4 regions of the Burkholderia sp. BCC0397 genome follow, and region 1 is predicted to be linked to each of the others. Evidence: predicted binding sites of a transcription regulator. Region 1 holds the regulator's gene; each other region holds the start of a gene.
The links. The regulator FNR, encoded in region 1, switches genes on or off when oxygen is low (the NO sensors DNR and NnrR bind a similar motif). The targets are predictions, from matches to a motif close to TTGATNNNNATCAA.
Positions count from the first base shown of each region.

Region 2: HWX03_RS33155 (universal stress protein) is a predicted target of FNR. The motif match lies at 2,092-2,105, and genes of this name have one in related genera.
Region 3: clpB (ATP-dependent chaperone ClpB) is a predicted target of FNR. The motif match lies at 1,915-1,928, and genes of this name have one in related genera.
Region 4: HWX03_RS34005 (PAS domain-containing methyl-accepting chemotaxis protein) is a predicted target of FNR. The motif match lies at 2,284-2,297, and genes of this name have one in related genera.

Region 1 is NZ_CADFDL010000022.1:71,168-75,353, reverse strand. It holds gene HWX03_RS35995 (LysE/ArgO family amino acid transporter) at 1-247, opposite strand, end outside; gene HWX03_RS35990 (LysR family transcriptional regulator ArgP) at 358-1,251, shown strand; gene fnr (fumarate/nitrate reduction transcriptional regulator Fnr) at 1,300-2,046, opposite strand; gene HWX03_RS35980 (universal stress protein) at 2,150-2,617, opposite strand; gene HWX03_RS35975 (DUF3005 domain-containing protein) at 3,102-3,509, opposite strand; gene HWX03_RS35970 (hypothetical protein) at 3,788-4,021, shown strand; gene epsC (serine O-acetyltransferase EpsC) at 4,158-4,186, shown strand, end outside.
Region 2 is NZ_CADFDL010000017.1:156,057-160,242, reverse strand. It holds gene HWX03_RS33165 (3-deoxy-D-arabino-heptulosonate 7-phosphate synthase) at 1-1,094, opposite strand, end outside; gene HWX03_RS33160 (fumarylacetoacetate hydrolase family protein) at 1,129-1,890, opposite strand; gene HWX03_RS33155 (universal stress protein) at 2,188-2,667, shown strand; gene HWX03_RS33150 (DUF2964 family protein) at 2,684-2,875, shown strand; gene HWX03_RS33145 (tetratricopeptide repeat protein) at 2,956-4,137, opposite strand.
Region 3 is NZ_CADFDL010000002.1:1,044,716-1,048,901, reverse strand. It holds gene clpB (ATP-dependent chaperone ClpB) at 1-1,842, opposite strand, end outside; gene HWX03_RS09630 (Rrf2 family transcriptional regulator) at 2,004-2,522, opposite strand; gene HWX03_RS09625 (group III truncated hemoglobin) at 2,765-3,325, shown strand; gene HWX03_RS09620 (molybdenum cofactor biosynthesis protein MoaE) at 3,389-3,865, opposite strand; gene moaD (molybdopterin converting factor subunit 1) at 3,925-4,182, opposite strand.
Region 4 is NZ_CADFDL010000019.1:32,778-36,963, forward strand. It holds gene HWX03_RS34000 (PAS domain-containing methyl-accepting chemotaxis protein) at 1-165, opposite strand, end outside; gene HWX03_RS34005 (PAS domain-containing methyl-accepting chemotaxis protein) at 577-2,121, opposite strand; partial or broken gene HWX03_RS34010 (SAM-dependent methyltransferase) at 2,433-2,564, shown strand; gene HWX03_RS34015 (GNAT family N-acetyltransferase) at 2,648-3,208, shown strand; gene HWX03_RS34020 (DUF523 domain-containing protein) at 3,283-3,810, shown strand; gene pcaF (3-oxoadipyl-CoA thiolase) at 3,910-4,186, opposite strand, start outside.

The DNA of each region.
Region 1 (4,186 bases):
ACGCGAGATACGCGAGGCCGACGTACAGCACCGCATGGACGAAGGTCGGATAGCGTTCGACGAGCACCGATGCGCCGCCGACGCCCGCGCCGATCAGGATCATGTCGGACACCGCGCACAGCAGCACGATCTTGCCGACATGCGAGCGCATGATGCCTTGCCGGAGCACGAACGCGTTCTGCGCGCCGATGGTGACGATGAGCGACGCACACAGTGCGGCGCCGTGGGAAAAAGCGAGCCAGTTCATGATGAGGGACAGCCGTGGAAGCAGTAGACGAATGAATCGGGTAGCGCTAGTCTGCGATCGGCAGGGGAATAAGAGAAGCTAAATCACCTAATGCAGATTAAGGAAATCTAATGCTCGACTACGCGTTGCTCGATGCCCTCGCGGCCGTGATCCGGCACGGTTCGTTCGAGCGGGCGGCCAAGGAGCTGAATGTCACGCCGTCGGCGGTGTCGCAGCGCGTGAAGCTGCTGGAGGAGCGGGTCGGCAGCGTGCTCGTCAAGCGCGGGCAGCCGTGTGTCGCGACCACCTCGGGCGCGCTGCTGTGCCGGCATACCGAACGCGTGCAGTTGCTGGAAGCCGAACTGGGCGGCCGAATGCCCGCATTGCCGGGCCAGATCGCGAGCGCGTGGCCGACGTTGCGCGTGGCCGTCAACGACGACAGCGTCGCGACGTGGTTCATCGACGCGGTCGGGCCGTTCTGCACGGAGCGCGAGACGCTGCTCGACCTCGTGATCGACGATCAGGATTACACGGCCTCGCGCATCCGCGACGGCAGCGTGCAGGGCGCCGTGACCGCGCAGGCCGAGCCGATCCAGGGATGCCGGTCGGAGCGGCTCGGGCGGATCCGCTATCGCGCGGTGTGCTCGCCGGCGTTCTACGCACGTTATTTCGACGCGGGGATTACGCGCGATGCGCTGCGCCGCGCGCCATGCGTGATGTTCAATCCGAAGGACGGCTTGCAGGCGCGCTTCATTCGGCGCGTGACGCGCGCGGATCTCGATCCGCCGCAGCACTGGATACCGCACGTCGCGGGCTATCTGCGCGCGTGCGAAACGGGATTGGGATGGGGGATGTGCCCGGACCGGATGGTCGACCGCCAACTGGCGGCAGGTGAATTGATCGACATGTCGCGCGGGCGAACCATCGACATCGATCTGTACTGGCAGAGCTGGCGTCTGTCGATCGGCTGGCTCGACGATTTCAGCGCGGCGCTGAAGGCGCGTGCCGCGCTGTTTCTCGATTGACCGGCGAGGTGATGCAAGCGGCGTGCGACGGGCGCGCGCCGTGCGGGGTCAGAGGTGCTGCAGGCCGTCGAAGTCGACGATCTGCACGTGGCGGCCCTGCATTTCGATCAGGCCGCGCTTCTGGAATTTCGACAGCGTGCGGCTGACCGTTTCGAGCGTCATGCCGAGATAGCTGCCGATGTCCTCGCGCGTCATCCGCAGGTTGAATTCCGACGGCGAGTAGCCGCGCTTCAGGTAGCGCGACGAGACGTCGAGCAGGAAAGCGGCGACGCGCTCTTCGGCATTCAGCGAGCCGAGCAGCATCGTTTGCGACGTTTCGCGCACGATCTGTTCGCTCATCAGCTTGTGCATGCGCAACTGCATCGAGCCGGCTTCCGAGCATAACGCCTTGAGCGCGCTGTACGGAATCACGCAGACCGAGCTGTCTTCCAGCGCGACCGCGGTGCGCGGATGCGTATCGTCGCAGATGCCGTCGAGGCCGAGCGCTTCGCCGGCGAGGTGCAGGCCCGTGACCTGTTCGCGGCCGTCGTGGCGCGTCGCGACGGTTTTCAGCGAACCCGAGCGCACCGCGTACAGGTTGTCGAATGCGTCGCCTTCGCGGAACAGCGCTTCGCCGCGCTTGACCGGGCGTGCCGCGCAGATGACCGACTCGAGGCGGCTGAGCGCTTCGGGCGCCAGGCCCTGCGGCATGCACAGATGCCGCATCGCGCACGACGAGCAGTGCGGGGCCTGACGGGGAGCCCAGCTAGCGGCATGGGGCGTGGCGGCAGGGCGGGTGGCGACGGGCGTCAGCATGATCGTTTACTCCGGCGTTGAATCGACGAAATCATTGTCCCACCGCAAGTTGCCGCTGTCGGGTGACAAAACGTCGCGACCGGCCGCGCCTGCCGAACGCCGCTCAGGCAGCCGGCTCGTCCGCGTTGGCGGCCGCCGGAATCAGCAGCACGGGCAGCGTCGCGTGGCGCACGCACTGTTCGGCGATGCTGCCGAGCACGAGGCGGCGGAAGCCGCGGCGGCCGTGCGTGCCGAGCACGAGCAGATCGGCGCCGAACGCTTTCGCGCCATCGAGGATCAGCGACGATACGTCGTTGAGCGACGTCGCTTCGTTCAGCCGCGTTTCGCCTTTCACGCCGGCGGCCTGCATCAGCTTCGCGAAATCCTGCGCGAGCGTGTTGCCCTGCGCGACGAGCTGATCGCGCAGCACGGACGGATCGTAGCCGGGCACGTTGTAGTAGATCGCGGCGTTCTCGACGACGTAGAACGGCTGCAGCTCCGCGCCGTGCGCTTTCGCGAGCGTCAGCGCGGCATCGAACGCATGGCGGGACGTGTCGCTGCCGTCGACGGCAACCAGAATACGTTTGTACATAGTGTCTCCGAGTGGCGGGTTGAAACGAAGTCGGCCGGATGGCCGATCGGGCTGAGCAATGCGCGATGCTGCGAGGCAGAGTAAACCAACGGGCACGATCGTGCAGCGAGATACCCGCCGTGCCGCGCAGCCGCGCGATTTCTGTGGATGACGTGCGTGGCCATGCGCGCGACGCATGCTGCATTGCGCGATGTGCGTCGTGTGTTCGGCGCGCGCATCGACCCGGCACGGCAAGCAAGTCGATGCGCCTCACGTATCGCCATTCAATCGCAACTGCGCCGTGGCGCCATGACTTCGGTCAACGCATGTGCGTCGATGCGATGCACGGCATGCATGACGGCGAATGCCCATGCCCATGCGCGGAGTCATTCGCTCCGGCACCGTGCGAGCGAGTATCGGTGCGCGGTTGAATCGCGCGCGCCGATTCACCGTCATCGACCCATGGCGATTCCCAAACGAACGATCGATTCAAACGCCGCGCCGGCTATCCCGGCACGACCGTCAACTCGATGATGCGCTCCGGCCGGCGGCTGTGGCCGGGCCAGTACGCGCTGCCGTACATCCGGTGAACGGGACCGAACGGCGCGTCGCCCGCAGGCGGCGCGGCGAAGCCTTTCTCGATCACCCTGTAGCCGGCGCGCAACGCGAACATCGGATGATTGCCGTCGGGGCGGCTGTCGAACCCGGCGAGCCCGTCGCCGGCTTCCGGCATCGCGTTGACGAGCGACGCGTTGCTGCGCGTGATCTGGTCGGGCGAAATCGGCCCGGCCCCGGCGAGGCGCGACGCTTCGCGGTTCTTGCCGTCGGTGTCGACCGTGCTGTCGTGCGTGTCGTCGTTGTCGAGTTCGATGCTGCGCGGATGCGCACGCGCGGTTTGAGCGGATGATTCCATCGCGGCTCTCCTGGCGGCGACACGCTCCGGATCGAAGCAAATCCCGTTCCGGGCACGACGGGAAAAGGCGCGCGGGCGATCGCCGCGGTCGCGCGACGCGCACTGATTTGTCATGATTTATTTCAGCTAGAAGACGCGTTTTCTACAGAGTATGATTCTTTTCCTGCGAAGCGGCGACAGGGGATGGAGTCTCGCCGCCTCTGCCCGCGCCGGGGCGCCGCAGCACCCTTAAAGACGGGTAGTGAACAACAAAGCAAGGGACTAGAGGTGGCGGATTCATGCAAGCGACTACTGCCTTCACGCACCGCGGTTATCTGTTGAATTGCGCGCCCGCACGCGCCAGCGACGGTTCATTCAAGCCCTATGTCGTGATCTCCCGATCGAGCGACGGGGAGCTCGTGGCGAACCGGTTTTTTCCGATCGAGCTCCAGTTCAACGACGAAGGCGACGCGATCGCGCACGCGCGCGACTGGGCCGTGCGCTGGATCGACGCAAGCAGCATCTCGAAGTGAGCCGTCGTATTCGAACAGCGTCGGCCGTCCGGCCGATCCCCGGGGGGCCGCTCCCCGACAAAAAACGCGGTAATCTTGCGGAACCCGTCACTTTATTAGCGGCCGTGCAACCGAGCGCGGCTGCCCGCATTGGCTTATGTCGACATCACCCGCCCGTCAGTGGGG
Region 2 (4,186 bases), on a different contig from region 1:
AGCGCCGCTTCGTCGGTCGTCAATGCGTGCAGCGAGGCGCCCTGCACGCGCACCGTGCCCTGGTGCGTCTCGAATGCATAGACCGTGTCGGGCGCCGCCTGCGCGAGCAGGTTCAGGCCGCGCAGCAGGCGCGGCAGATCGGTCGTCGCGGCATCCGCGGAGGCCTTCGCTTCGACGAGAAAGCGCACGTTCCACGCGGGCGCCGGGTCGCTGCCGCGCGCGCGCTCGAGCAGGATCGCGTCCCATTCGGTTTTCGCGCGGTCGTGCCGGCCCGGGATCGACGAAGGCACGCGCATCGACGTGACCACGCGGTAGGTGCGTTGCTCGTCCACCGCGTCGAGCCTGCGCGCCAGTGCGTCGAGCGCCTGCGCCGCCAGCGCCTCGACGGCCGCGCCGCGCTGCTGGGACGCGGCGCCCTGCGCGACGGCGACCGTGCTGCCGACGAGCGGGCCCTGGCGGACCCACAGCGCGCGGTAGCGACGGACGTCCTCGTCCGCGGCCAGTGCATCGAGCCGCAGCATGCGTTCGAGCGCGGGGCTGTCCTTGAGCTTGACGATGTCCTGCTCGAACGCTTCGTCGATCGCCATCTCGGGCAGCGCGAGCAGTTGCGCGAGCGCGGCATGTAGCTCGGCCCAGGACGTCGCGGTCGCGGCCGCATGCAGGCGCGCGAGGCCGTCGCGTTGCCAGGCCTGTGCGCTGCGCTCGAGCTTGGCCGGGTGCGCGATCGCATTGACGGCCGAGTGGAGCGCGCGCCGGTCCTGCTCGGCGTGCGCGGACAGCGACGCGTATTCGCGCACGTTCGGCGCATCGTGACGCAGCACCGAGGCCTGGAACGACGGATCGCCGGATGACGGATTCATCGCGTCGCGGATCATCCGTGCGAGCGCATCGATGAAGCGCTGCCGCAAGTCGGCGCCGGGAGCGTGGCCGTCCGCCCGCATCCGGCGCGCTTCCTCGATCACGATCGCCAGCGCGGTGGCCGGGTTCGTCGCGGCGGTCAGCGACGACGCGCGGTCGAGCGGCGGCAGCCGGTAACGGCGCGCGACCGTGCGCAGGGTGGCGTCGAGCAGGGCGGGCAGCGGTGTCAGCGACATGGCGGGTTCGGGCGTGAAAGTGTGACCTGACCCGTCACGCGGTCAACGTCACCGACAGGCTGCCAAGCTCGCCGAAGCGCACCGTCAGCACATCGCCGAGCGGCACGTCGATCGCGCCCGCATACGAGCCGGTCGTCACGATCTGGCCGGCGCGCACCGCATCGCCGCGCGACGCGAGGAAATTGACGAGCCACACCAGCGGCTTCAGCGGATCGCCGTCCGGATGGCGGCCGTCGATCGTGCGGTTCAGCGCGCCTTCGAACGACAGCGCCAGCGTCGCGAGCGGCAGGTTCAATCCGTCGGGCACGACCGGGCCGACGCACAGCCCCTGGTTGAATTGCCCGTCGGCCAGCAGCTCGAACTTCGACGCGCGCGCCGGCTCCGCATAGCGGCAGCCAAGTATCTCGAGCACGAGGCGTACTTCGCGGATCGCCGCGCGCAAGTCGCCTTCGTCATACGGCTGCTCGCGCGCGGGCAGGTCGCGATCGAGCACGAATGCGATTTCCGGTTCGATCCGCACGATCGGGCCGCCGACGACGCGGTACGGCGCATCGGCTTCGCGGATCGTCGACGCGAAGATCGGCGCGAGGATCACGCGATCGGGCGGCGGCAGCGCGCATTTCCATCCGCCGACGGGTTCGCCGAGCAGGTCGGCCACGCGCTGCTGGATCGCGAGCGCGGTGTCGATGTCGTCGGGGCGCAGTGCATCGGGCAACAGCGGGCCGGGCGAGCCGGCATGGCGGGCGGCGACGAGATGCTGGGCGGCGCCGTCCACGCGTTCGGTAGTCGTTGTCATGTCGGTTGAGCGAGTTGAAAGTGGGACCGGCAAAAAAGGGCCGGACGAAAGTCGCATAGTCGATGATAGCGCCTTCGGCGCGATGGCCGCTCGAAAGCGCATCGGCGCACGCATTGCCGGCCCGGTTCGCGGCCTTGCCGACGACGCAAGCTTTCCCCTTCCCGTCGCGCCGTTTTGCCGCATGTGCGGTCGCCGCCAGGCTTGACCGCCGTCAATATTCAAACCCGCCGTCGGCCGATGATGGAGACATGGCCGTGCGCGACAGTGCGCGCGGCAACTCACCCCAGCGAGGTTCGCATGTACGAGAAGATCATGGTGGCCGTCGACGGCAGCGCGTCGTCGAGACAGGCGCTGGCCGAGGCCGTGAAGGTGGCGCTGGCGGGCGACACGCACGTCAGCGTCGTGTATGTGGTCGACAAGTCGGTGCTGTTCACGTATGCCGGCCGGCTCGATCCGCACGCGCTCGTCGAGGAAATCCGCGACGACGGGCGCAAGGTGCTGCGCGAAGCCGAACAGATCATCGCGCTGGCCGGCGCGAAGGGCGAAGCCGAACTGGTCGAGACCGAGAGCATCGGCGAAGACATCGCGGAACGCCTGCAACGCTACGTGAAGGAACGCGGGATCGATCTCGCGGTGGTCGGTACGCACGGGCGGCGCGGCATCCGGCGCGTGCTGCTCGGCAGCGTCGCCGAGCGTTTCGTGCGCGGCGCGAAGTGCCCGGTGCTGCTGATTCGCGGCGACGACGCGGACGCGCCGGTCGCCGCGGCCGCGGCATGATGCGGCGGCGCGCGCGATGATACGCCGCCAGTACCGCATCGTCGTCGCGGCGATCGCCGTGTTCGTGTCGCTCGCCGGGATGATGGCCGTCGTGACGGGCCTGCTGTTCGACGCGGCGACGGCGCTGCGCGGCGGCGCCCTCGCGTTGATCGTCGGCGTGGCCGGCTTCGTCGTGATGCTGAACCCGGGGCCGAAAGGCGAGGAGTGACCCATGGGCGAGGCGGCGGCGCACGTCCGGCCACGATTTCGCGACGACCGGCGACAGCCGTTGCCCCGCCGCGAGTTCGCCTAGTCGCTGGTCGTCGTCGGCGTCTTCGTGCCGTCCTGCCCGATCTGAATCATCAGTCGCTTCAACGTTTCCGCCAGCTCGGCGTTCTGCGGCTGAAGCTTCCCTGCCTGCGCGAACGCATCGCGCGCTTCATCCTGGCGTCCCAGCTTCCACAGCACTTCGCCCTTGTGCGCCAACCCGGTCGCACGGGCTTCGCGTGCGTCGCCGTCGCCGTCTTTCTTCGCGAAGATCGCGATCGAGCGGTCGAACCACGCGAGTGCTTCGTCGTTGCGGCCGAGGCGATACAGCGCCCAGCCCTTGCTGTCGAGCGCATACGGATCGTCCGGCGATTGCGCGAGATGCGCGTCGATCATCGCGAGCCCACGGTCGACCTCGACGCCCGCATCGGCGAGCCGATAGCCGATATCGTTCAGGCGATCGTCGGGAATCCTGTCGAGATCGAGCACGGCGGCCACGCGGCTCGCGTCGCGTTCGGCGATCGCGAGCGACAGCAGCTTGGCGACGATCTGCCGCCGCAATTCGCTGCTGATCCGGTCACCGTTGGCGACCAGCGTGCCGAGGTACTGCGTATACAGGTCCGGTGCGCCGGGGACGTTCGTGCTGTTCGCGATGGTCAGGCCCGGGCCCGCGCACCAGTCGGTATCGGCAGAGCCGGCCAGCGTGCCGACGTAGAGATCGACGTTCCTCGGCGTGCGCGACTGCGCGTAGTGGGTGTAGCCGTTCGCATCCGAATAGCCGCACGCCAGATATTCGTTATTCACGTCCAGCACGTACGGGACGTGGCCGAGCGTCGCCGTGCCGCCCGGGTCGACCAGCCGGAACGATTCGCCCAGGTCGCCGTCGCCGACGATCGCGTTGAACACCCATTGCTTCTGAGGATGCAATTTCGGCAGGCGGATCCTGGCCGTGCGGCCGGCCGCGTCCGTCGTGCCGAAAATCACGCTGTCGTGCTGATCCGGCTTGACGGGCAGCCCCGCGATTACCTGGCCGGGCAGGAACAGCCGATAGCGCGCGTTCGGCAGCGGCTGTTGCGTGGCCGGGTCGCGCAGCACGAATTGATGAACGTAAGCCCCTTTGCCGAACGAAGCCGTCGGCGCGACGTAGGTGCGTGCGTGGGCGGCGGGCAGGGTAATGCAGCTCAAGGCCGCGGCAACGAGCGTGGCGAGAAGTCGGGATGTCATGAATTTGCAGTTCTTATCGGTAGAGGTTTTTATTGTTCGACGGCCGGAA
Region 3 (4,186 bases), on a different contig from region 1:
CCCCGTCGGGCCGAGGAACAGGAACGAGCCGTACGGACGGTTCGGATCGGCGAGACCCGCGCGCGAACGACGGATCGCATCGGCCACCGCGCTGATCGCCTCGTCCTGGCCGACCACGCGCTCGTGCAGCTTTTCCTCGATGTGCAGCAGCTTCTCGCGTTCGCCCTGCATCATCCGCGACACGGGAATGCCCGTCGAACGCGACACGACTTCCGCGATTTCCTCGGCGCCGACCTGCGTGCGCAGCAGGCGCGGGCGCGTCGGGTTGTGCTGCTCCTGCTCTTCCGCCTGCGTGACCTGCTTCAGCTGTGCCTCGAGCTGCGGCAGCTTGCCGTACTGCAGCTCGGCGACCTTCTCCAGCTTGCCTTCACGCTGCAGGCGCGCGATGTCCGCCCGCACCTTCTCGATCTCTTCCTTGAGCTGCGCGCTGCCCTGCACCGCCGCCTTCTCGGCGGTCCAGATCTCTTCGAGATCCGAATACTCGCGGCCGAGGCGGTCGATCTCTTCCTCGATCAGTTGCAGGCGCTTCTGCGACGCTTCGTCCTGCTCCTTCTTCACGGCTTCGCGCTCGATCTTCAGCTGGATCAGACGACGGTCGAGCTTGTCCATCTCTTCGGGCTTCGAATCGATTTCCATCTTGATCTTCGAAGCGGCTTCGTCGATCAGGTCGATGGCCTTGTCGGGCAGGAAGCGGTCGGTGATGTAGCGATGCGACAGCTCGGCCGCGGCGACGATCGCCGGGTCGGTGATGTCGACACCGTGGTGCAGTTCGTACTTCTCCTGCAGCCCGCGCAGGATCGCGATCGTCGCCTCGACGCTCGGCTCGTCGACGAGCACCTTCTGGAAGCGGCGTTCGAGCGCGGCGTCCTTCTCGATGTACTTGCGGTATTCGTCGAGCGTGGTCGCACCGATGCAGTGCAGCTCGCCGCGCGACAGCGCCGGCTTCAGCATGTTGCCCGCATCCATCGCGCCTTCGGCCTTGCCCGCGCCGACCATCGTGTGGATCTCGTCGATGAAGACGATCGTCCGGCCTTCGTCCTTCGCGATGTCGTTGAGCACGGCCTTCAGGCGTTCCTCGAACTCGCCGCGATACTTCGCACCGGCGAGCAGCGCGGCCATGTCGAGCGACAGCACGCGCTTGCCCTTCAGCGTCTCGGGCACTTCGCCGTTGACGATCCGCTGCGCGAGCCCTTCGACGATCGCGGTCTTGCCGACGCCCGGCTCGCCGATCAACACCGGGTTGTTCTTGGTGCGGCGCTGCAGGATCTGGATCGAGCGGCGGATTTCGTCGTCGCGGCCGATCACCGGATCGAGCTTGCCCGCGCGGGCGCGCTCGGTCAGGTCGACCGTGTATTTCTTCAGCGCCTCGCGTTGGCTTTCCGCATCCTGGCTGTGCACCTGCGAGCCGCCGCGCACCGCGGCGATCGCGGCTTCGAGCGACTTGCGCGTGAGACCGTGCTGGCGTGCGAGCTTGCCGGCCTCGCCCTTGTCGTCGGACACGGCGAGCAGGAACATCTCGCTCGCGATGAACGTGTCGTTGAGCTTCTGCGCTTCCTTGTCGGCCTGATTCAGCAGCCCGGCCAACTCACGGCCGATCTGGATGTCGCCGCCCGTGCCCGTCACTTGCGGCAGGCGCGAAATGGCTTCGTTCAGCGCGCCTTGCAGCGCCTGCACGTGAACGCCCGCACGCGACATCAGCGAGCGGGCCGAGCCGTCCTGCTGCGCGACCAGCGCCGCGAGTACGTGAACGGGTTCGATGTATTGATTGTCGCGGCCTGCCGCAAGGCTTTGCGCGTCCGCGAGTGCTTCCTGGAACTTGGTGGTGAGCTTGTCGATTCTCATTTAGTCGAGACCTCCAATTTTCGATTAACACCAAGATGAGGATGGTTATGCGGCTTTCAAGCGAAATTCGGGTTGATTCAGCGCAAAAATTGCCGGATCGCCTGAGAACGGCCCGGCGGCGTGCTGGGGTGGGCGCGAAGTGGGCGCGCGGCGCCTGCGTGTCAGTTGGCCTTGGACGACGGCTCGGCGGCTGCCGGCGCGTCGTCCGGCACCGGCGCGGCACGCACGAGCGCGACCGGACGGATGCCGAGCAGCGCCGCGAGCGGAGAGGCGGGCTCGGCCAGTTCGCCGAGCGTATGACGATCGAGTTCCGCGAAGAACGCATCGCGCGCGGCCGCCAGCACGCCCTTCAGCCGGCACTGCGGCTCGATCACGCAGCCGCGCGACTCGCCGCCGTCGGGCGAAAAGCAGCCGACCAGCGCGAAGTCGTTTTCGGTCGCCCGCACGACCTGGCCGACCGTCAGTTGCAGCGAATCGGCAAACAGCCGCAACCCGCCGTTGCGGCCGCGAACGGTGTCGACCCAGCCCAGCTCGCCGAGCTGCTGGACGACTTTCATCAGATGGTTCTTCGAGATGCCGTAGGCGTCCGAGATCTCCTGGATCGTCGCCAGCCCCTCGCCGCGCACGGCCAGGTACAGCATCACGCGCAGCGAATAGTCGGTGTAGTCGGTGAGTCTCATGAGCGAATACGGAAAAGATCGATCGTGCCCCGATGACGTGAGCCGGGCGGATCGCGATGCGTGCAGGGCCGATGGAGGGTGCCGTGGCACAGCCCCAGGTTGCCGGGATCGCGTGCGCACAATAAGATGCGTGATATTTACACGTTTTCCAGGGGTTATAGGACGCTATTTTGCGTCAAAATCCGGCCGGCGTCCTGCGCGTCGCCCGCGCCGCCGCCCCGATCCACCGGCCCCTTTTCGTCATGACTGCCCTGCCCGCCTCGCCCGAACCCGCACCGGCCCGCCCCCGCGACGCCGAGCCGACCGAAGACAACATCCGCGATCTCGTCTACGCGTTCTACGACCGCGTGCGCGCCGATCCGCTGCTCGGGCCCGTGTTCGACGCGAAGCTGGCCGGCCGCTGGGACGATCATCTGCCGAAGATGGTGACGTTCTGGTCGAGCCTCGTGCTCGGCACCAAGGGCTATCGCGGCAACGTGCAGCAGGCGCACCAGCCGCTCGACGGGATCGAACCGGCCCATTTCAGCCGCTGGCTGTCGCTGTTCCTGAGGACCGTCGAGGCGCGCTACGCGCCGCCCGCGGCGATCCGTTTCATGGAGCCCGCGCTGCGGATCGCGCAGAGCCTGCAGTTGAGCCGGTTCGGTTGGGACTACCGGATTCCGCCCGAGCAGCAGGCGCTGCTCGACGCGATCGCACCGCGCCGCCGCGACGCGGGCGACGATCCGCATGCGTTGCCGTCGCGCGCCCGCGGCGAGCCGTTTCCGACCAAGATCATCGGGCGCAGCGTCGACCCGGACGCGTAACGCCCGTCACGCGCGACGACGGCACGCATGCGGCACATCGCCGCATCGTCCCGCGCGCCGCGCTCAGCGCGGCGTGTTGCCCGACTCGACGCCCCAGCGCGCGAGCGCGGCGTCGTCGGTACTGCGCGCATCGACCCAGCGCTCGCCGTCCGGCGTCGTTTCCTTCTTCCAGAACGGCGCTTCGGTCTTCAGATAGTCCATCACGAACTCGCACGACGCGAACGCATCGCCGCGGTGCGACGCGACCGTCGCGACCATCACGATCTGGTCGAGCGGCAGCAGCCTGCCGACGCGATGCACGATCGCGACGTCGATGCCCGGCCAGCGCCGGCCGGCCTCGGCCGCGATCTTCTCGAGCGCCTTCTCGGTCATTCCCGGATAGTGCTCGAGCTCCATCGCGGCGACCGCATCGCCTTCGTTCAGGTCGCGCACCGTGCCGACGAAGCACGCGACCGCCCCGATCTTCGGGTTGCGCGCACGCAATGCCGCCACTTCGGCATTCAAATCGAAATCGTCCGTCTGGACTCGTATCGTTGCCATCACCGGTCCCTGTCGACCGGAGTTGGCGCTTCAGCGCTTACTCCGGTCCCATGCAAAGCTCAACCGCCCGTCACCGGCGGGAAAAACGCGACCTCGCAGCCTTCGGTGAGCCGCGTGTCGGGGTCGGTCATCTCGTGGTTGCAGGCCATCCGCAATGCGCGCCCTTCGGCGAGCGTGTCGGCCCACGCGCCGCCGCGCACGCGCAGCCACGCGCGCACGTCGCCGACGGTCGTCACGCTGTCCGGCACGTTGGCTTCTTCGTCGGCCACGCCCAGTGCTTCACGCACGCTTGCAAAAAATTTCAGCTGAATCTTCATGGTT
Region 4 (4,186 bases), on a different contig from region 1:
CACGTTGTGCGGCTGGCCTTCGATCTCCTCGGGCGAAAAGCCGCTGACCTGGATGAATGCCGCGTTCGCGTACGTGATATAGCTGTCGGCATCGGTCGTCGACATCAGCGTCGCATCATCGGCAAATTCGAATTCGCGTTGCGTGACGGGCTGGTTGTTGCGCATGGTGTGGAGCTCCGGGTGACGGATCTTGCGTCCGCTCGTCGATTGATTCGAGACCCCGCGCATGGCGATCGATTCGCATGCGTGTGAGTCGGCTCCTGCGCTTTCGGCAAATTCGGCGAAAACATTATGCCGTATTCGGGTAAATATTCATTAAACATGCATCATCGTATTTTTGCCGAATAATTTGTTCACGGATAAAACGAAATGCCTTGCCGGGCAACGGTTTTCCGGCGATTCGTCTGATCATTGCGCACCATGATTTCGGTGCGATTTAACGCGCAACGACAAAATATGGAATACGAATATTTCTCGTTTATCGCCATTCGATTGAATCTGCCAAATTGAATAAGCGCTGTGCGCGACATTCCGGATTCATCGATCGAACCCGCACGTCGCGCACTCTTGCAACCATCACCTGAACACGTTCACCGCATCCACCAGCCGCGTCGCCTGCTGCTTCAGGCTTTCCGATGCCGCCGTGCTCTGTTCGACGAGCGCCGCGTTCTGCTGCGTGATGTTGTCCAGATGCACGACCGCCTGGTCGACCTGCTCGACACCCGTGCTCTGCTCGGCCGTCGACGAGCTGATCTCGGCAATCAGATCCGACACGCGCTTCACCTGCGTGACGATGTCCTCCATCGTCTTCCCCGCACCGTCGACGATCCGCGCGCCCGATTCGACCCGCTCGACACTCGCACCGATCAGCGTCTTGATCTCCTTCGCCGCGTTCGCGCTGCGCTGCGCGAGTGCCCGCACTTCGCCGGCCACCACCGCGAAACCGCGCCCCTGTTCGCCCGCGCGGGCGGCCTCGACCGCCGCGTTCAGCGCGAGGATGTTGGTCTGGAACGCGATGCCGTCGATCACGCCGATGATGTCGGCAATCCTGCGCGAGCTGTCGGTGATCTCGCTCATCGTCGTGACGACCTCGCTCACCGCCTGCCCGCCGCGCTCGGCCGCATCGCTCGCGGACACCGACAGCTGATTCGCCTGCAGCGCCGTCTCCGCATTGCTCGATACGGTCGCCGTCATTTCCGCCATCGACGCGGCCGTCTGCTGCACGCTCGAGGCGGCCTGTTCGGTGCGCGCGCTCAGGTCGCTGTTGCCCTGCGCGATCTCGTTGCTCGCACGCTGCACGTTGTGCACCTGTTCGCTGACGTCGTCGACGAGCCAACGGAACATCAGCCCGAGCTGGTTGAGCGTGCGCAGCGTCATGCCGATCTCGTCGACGCGATTCATCCGCACGCCGCGCCGGCTCTCGCCGGTCGCGACGTTCAGCGCCTGTTCATGCAGCCGCTTCAGCGGTTGCACGATCTGTGCGTCGAGCCACCAGCCGGCCGCGGCCGCCACGCCGACCGTCACGCCGGCAAACGCCGCGAGCCCGCCGCCGGCCAGCCCGCAGGCCCAACCCGCGCCGACGACCGCCGGCGCCAGCACGCACAGTGCCGAATGAACGCGCGCACGCACCGACATCGTCTGCGACAGCGATGCGATCCGCAGCAGCCCGGTGCGGATGACGAGCCCTTTGTGGAACCGGCGCTGGCCGGCCTTGCCTTCGCGAAACGCGCGATACAGCGCGTCCGCGGCCTGGCTCTCGTCGTGCGGCGCCTTCGTGCGCACCGACATGTAGCCTTGCGGCGCGCCGTTGCGCATCACCGGAATCGCATTCGCGCGCACCCAGTAGTGATCGCCGTTCTTGCGGCGGTTCTTCACGAGCGCGGTCCACGGCTCGCCGCGCCGCAGCGTCGCCCACATGTCGGCGAACGCTTCCTTCGGCATGTCCGGATGACGCACCACGTTGTGCGGCTGGCCGACGAGCTCCTCGTTCGAGAAGCCGCTCACCTGCGCGAACGTCGTGTTCGCGTAGGTGATGATGCTGTCGGCATCGGTCGTCGACATCAGCGTGACGTCGTCGGGAAAATCGAATTCCTGTTGGGTAACGGGCTGGTTGTTGCGCATGCAAGGCTCCGAAAGGCGGATCTGTCGTCCGCGCCGCGCTGAAATTGCGCTCAGTAGCCGAAAAACGGTTGATCGCTTTACGACACTCTCGTCCTTACTGTCGGCAATTCACCGGAAAACCTTAATTCCGTTGCGCATGAAATAGGCAACTTGGCCATTACCATGATTTCGATCAAATAATCCGGCGATAATCACTGCGCGCGTTTATCTGCCTGTCACGAAACGCCGCACGGCATCGACAATGCCCGCAGCCGTTGCGTGCGGCGAAACGATTGGCCTATCCTGATCCATTCCACCTGAATTCAAATTCGATGAAAAAGGCATTGCATGAACTGAATCGGCTGTCCCGGAATACGGCGACGGTCGCGCATGACCGCCATCAAGGCGATCAGGCCGCGTTTTTCCGTAATGGCAGCACCACGCGGTTTCGGGAACAACGCGAACCGGACGGCCGCCGGATGGCGCCGCCCGAAGGCATGCCGCGCCTGCCGTTGACGTACGCAATCGCCGCGCACCGGGTGGCCGCATGACGCGCCGCACCGCCGCCGACCGCGACGCGCTGTCGGCCCGCCCGCTTGCCCGCGATGACGTACCGCTCGTGTGGACCATCGACCGGCGCGAAATCATCGAACACCTGTACGTGCTGCGCGACGGTGCGCTGCATCTCGTGCCCGAGTTCTACGACGTGGCCGGCTGGCCCGACGGCGAAGCCGATCACTACACGCCGATCCTGCTCGACTGCCACGACCGCGGCGGCTGGTTTCTCGGCAGGTTCGACGGTGCGCGGCTCGTCGCGGCAGCGATCGTCGACAGCCGGCCGCTCGGCCCGCAGCGCGACATGCTGCAACTGAAGTTCCTGCACGTGAGCCACGACTGGCGCGGCTGCGGGCTCGGCGAACAGCTCTACCACGCGGCCCGCGCGCAGGCGCGCGCGATGGGCGCCGAGCGCCTGTACGTGTCGGCCACACCGTCGCAGCGCACGATCGACTTCTACCTGCGGCTCGGCTTCACGGTCAGCACAGCGCCCGATCCCGAGCTTTACGCGCTGGAACCCGAGGACATTCACCTGGAAGGGCCGACGGCCTGACGGCCTGGCACGCGGATGAAGCGTAGAATTTTCCGCTCTGCCACAGCGGCCATCAGCCGTCACGGAGCGCGACATTGAACAATGACCCGCCACCGCCCGCCACGCCGAAGATCCTCGTCAGCATGTGCGTGGTCGGCCATCCGGTCCGTTACAACGGCTCGGCGAAAACCGCCGCGCACGAGGCACTCGAACGGTGGCAGCGCGAAGGGCGTCTCGTGGCGGTCTGCCCGGAACTCGCGGGCGGCTTCAGCGTGCCGCGCCCGCCTGCCGAGATCGCCGGTGGCGCATCGGGGCAGCAGGTTCTGGCGGGGCACGCACGCATCGTCGACGTGAACGGCGCTGACGTGACGGCGCCGTTCGTTGCCGGCGCGCAAACCGCGCTGGCCCTCGCGCAGGCACACGACTGCCGCTTCGCGATCCTCGCCGACGGCAGCCCGTCGTGCGGCAGCACATTCATTTACGACGGAAGTTTCGAAAGCCGGCGGCACGCGGGCGCCGGTGTCACCGCGGCGCTGCTGCGCGAGCATGGCATCGAGGTGTTCGCGGATACCGAGATCGACGCGCTCGACGCGCGCCTCAGGCAACTGTCGCAGGCCGGTTAACGACGATGGGCAGCACGAGACACCTCGTGCCGCCCATCGCGGCGGACACAGCGTAGCGGCAAAGCGGCGCGTATCCGCCGCTTCACCGCATCACGCCGCTCAGACGCGTTCGATCGCGATCGCGATGCCCTGACCGACGCCGATGCACATCGTGCACAGCGCAAAACGGCCGTTCGTGCGATGCAACTGGTACATCGCGGTCGTCACGAGGCGCGCACCCGATGCGCCGAGCGGGTGGCCGAGCGCGATCGCGCCGCCGTTCGGGTTCACGCGCGGATCGTCGTCGGCGACGCCGAGCATGCGCAGCACCGCGAGGCCCTGAGACGCGAACGCCTCGTTCAGCTCGATCACGTCGAACTGGTCGATCGTCATCCCG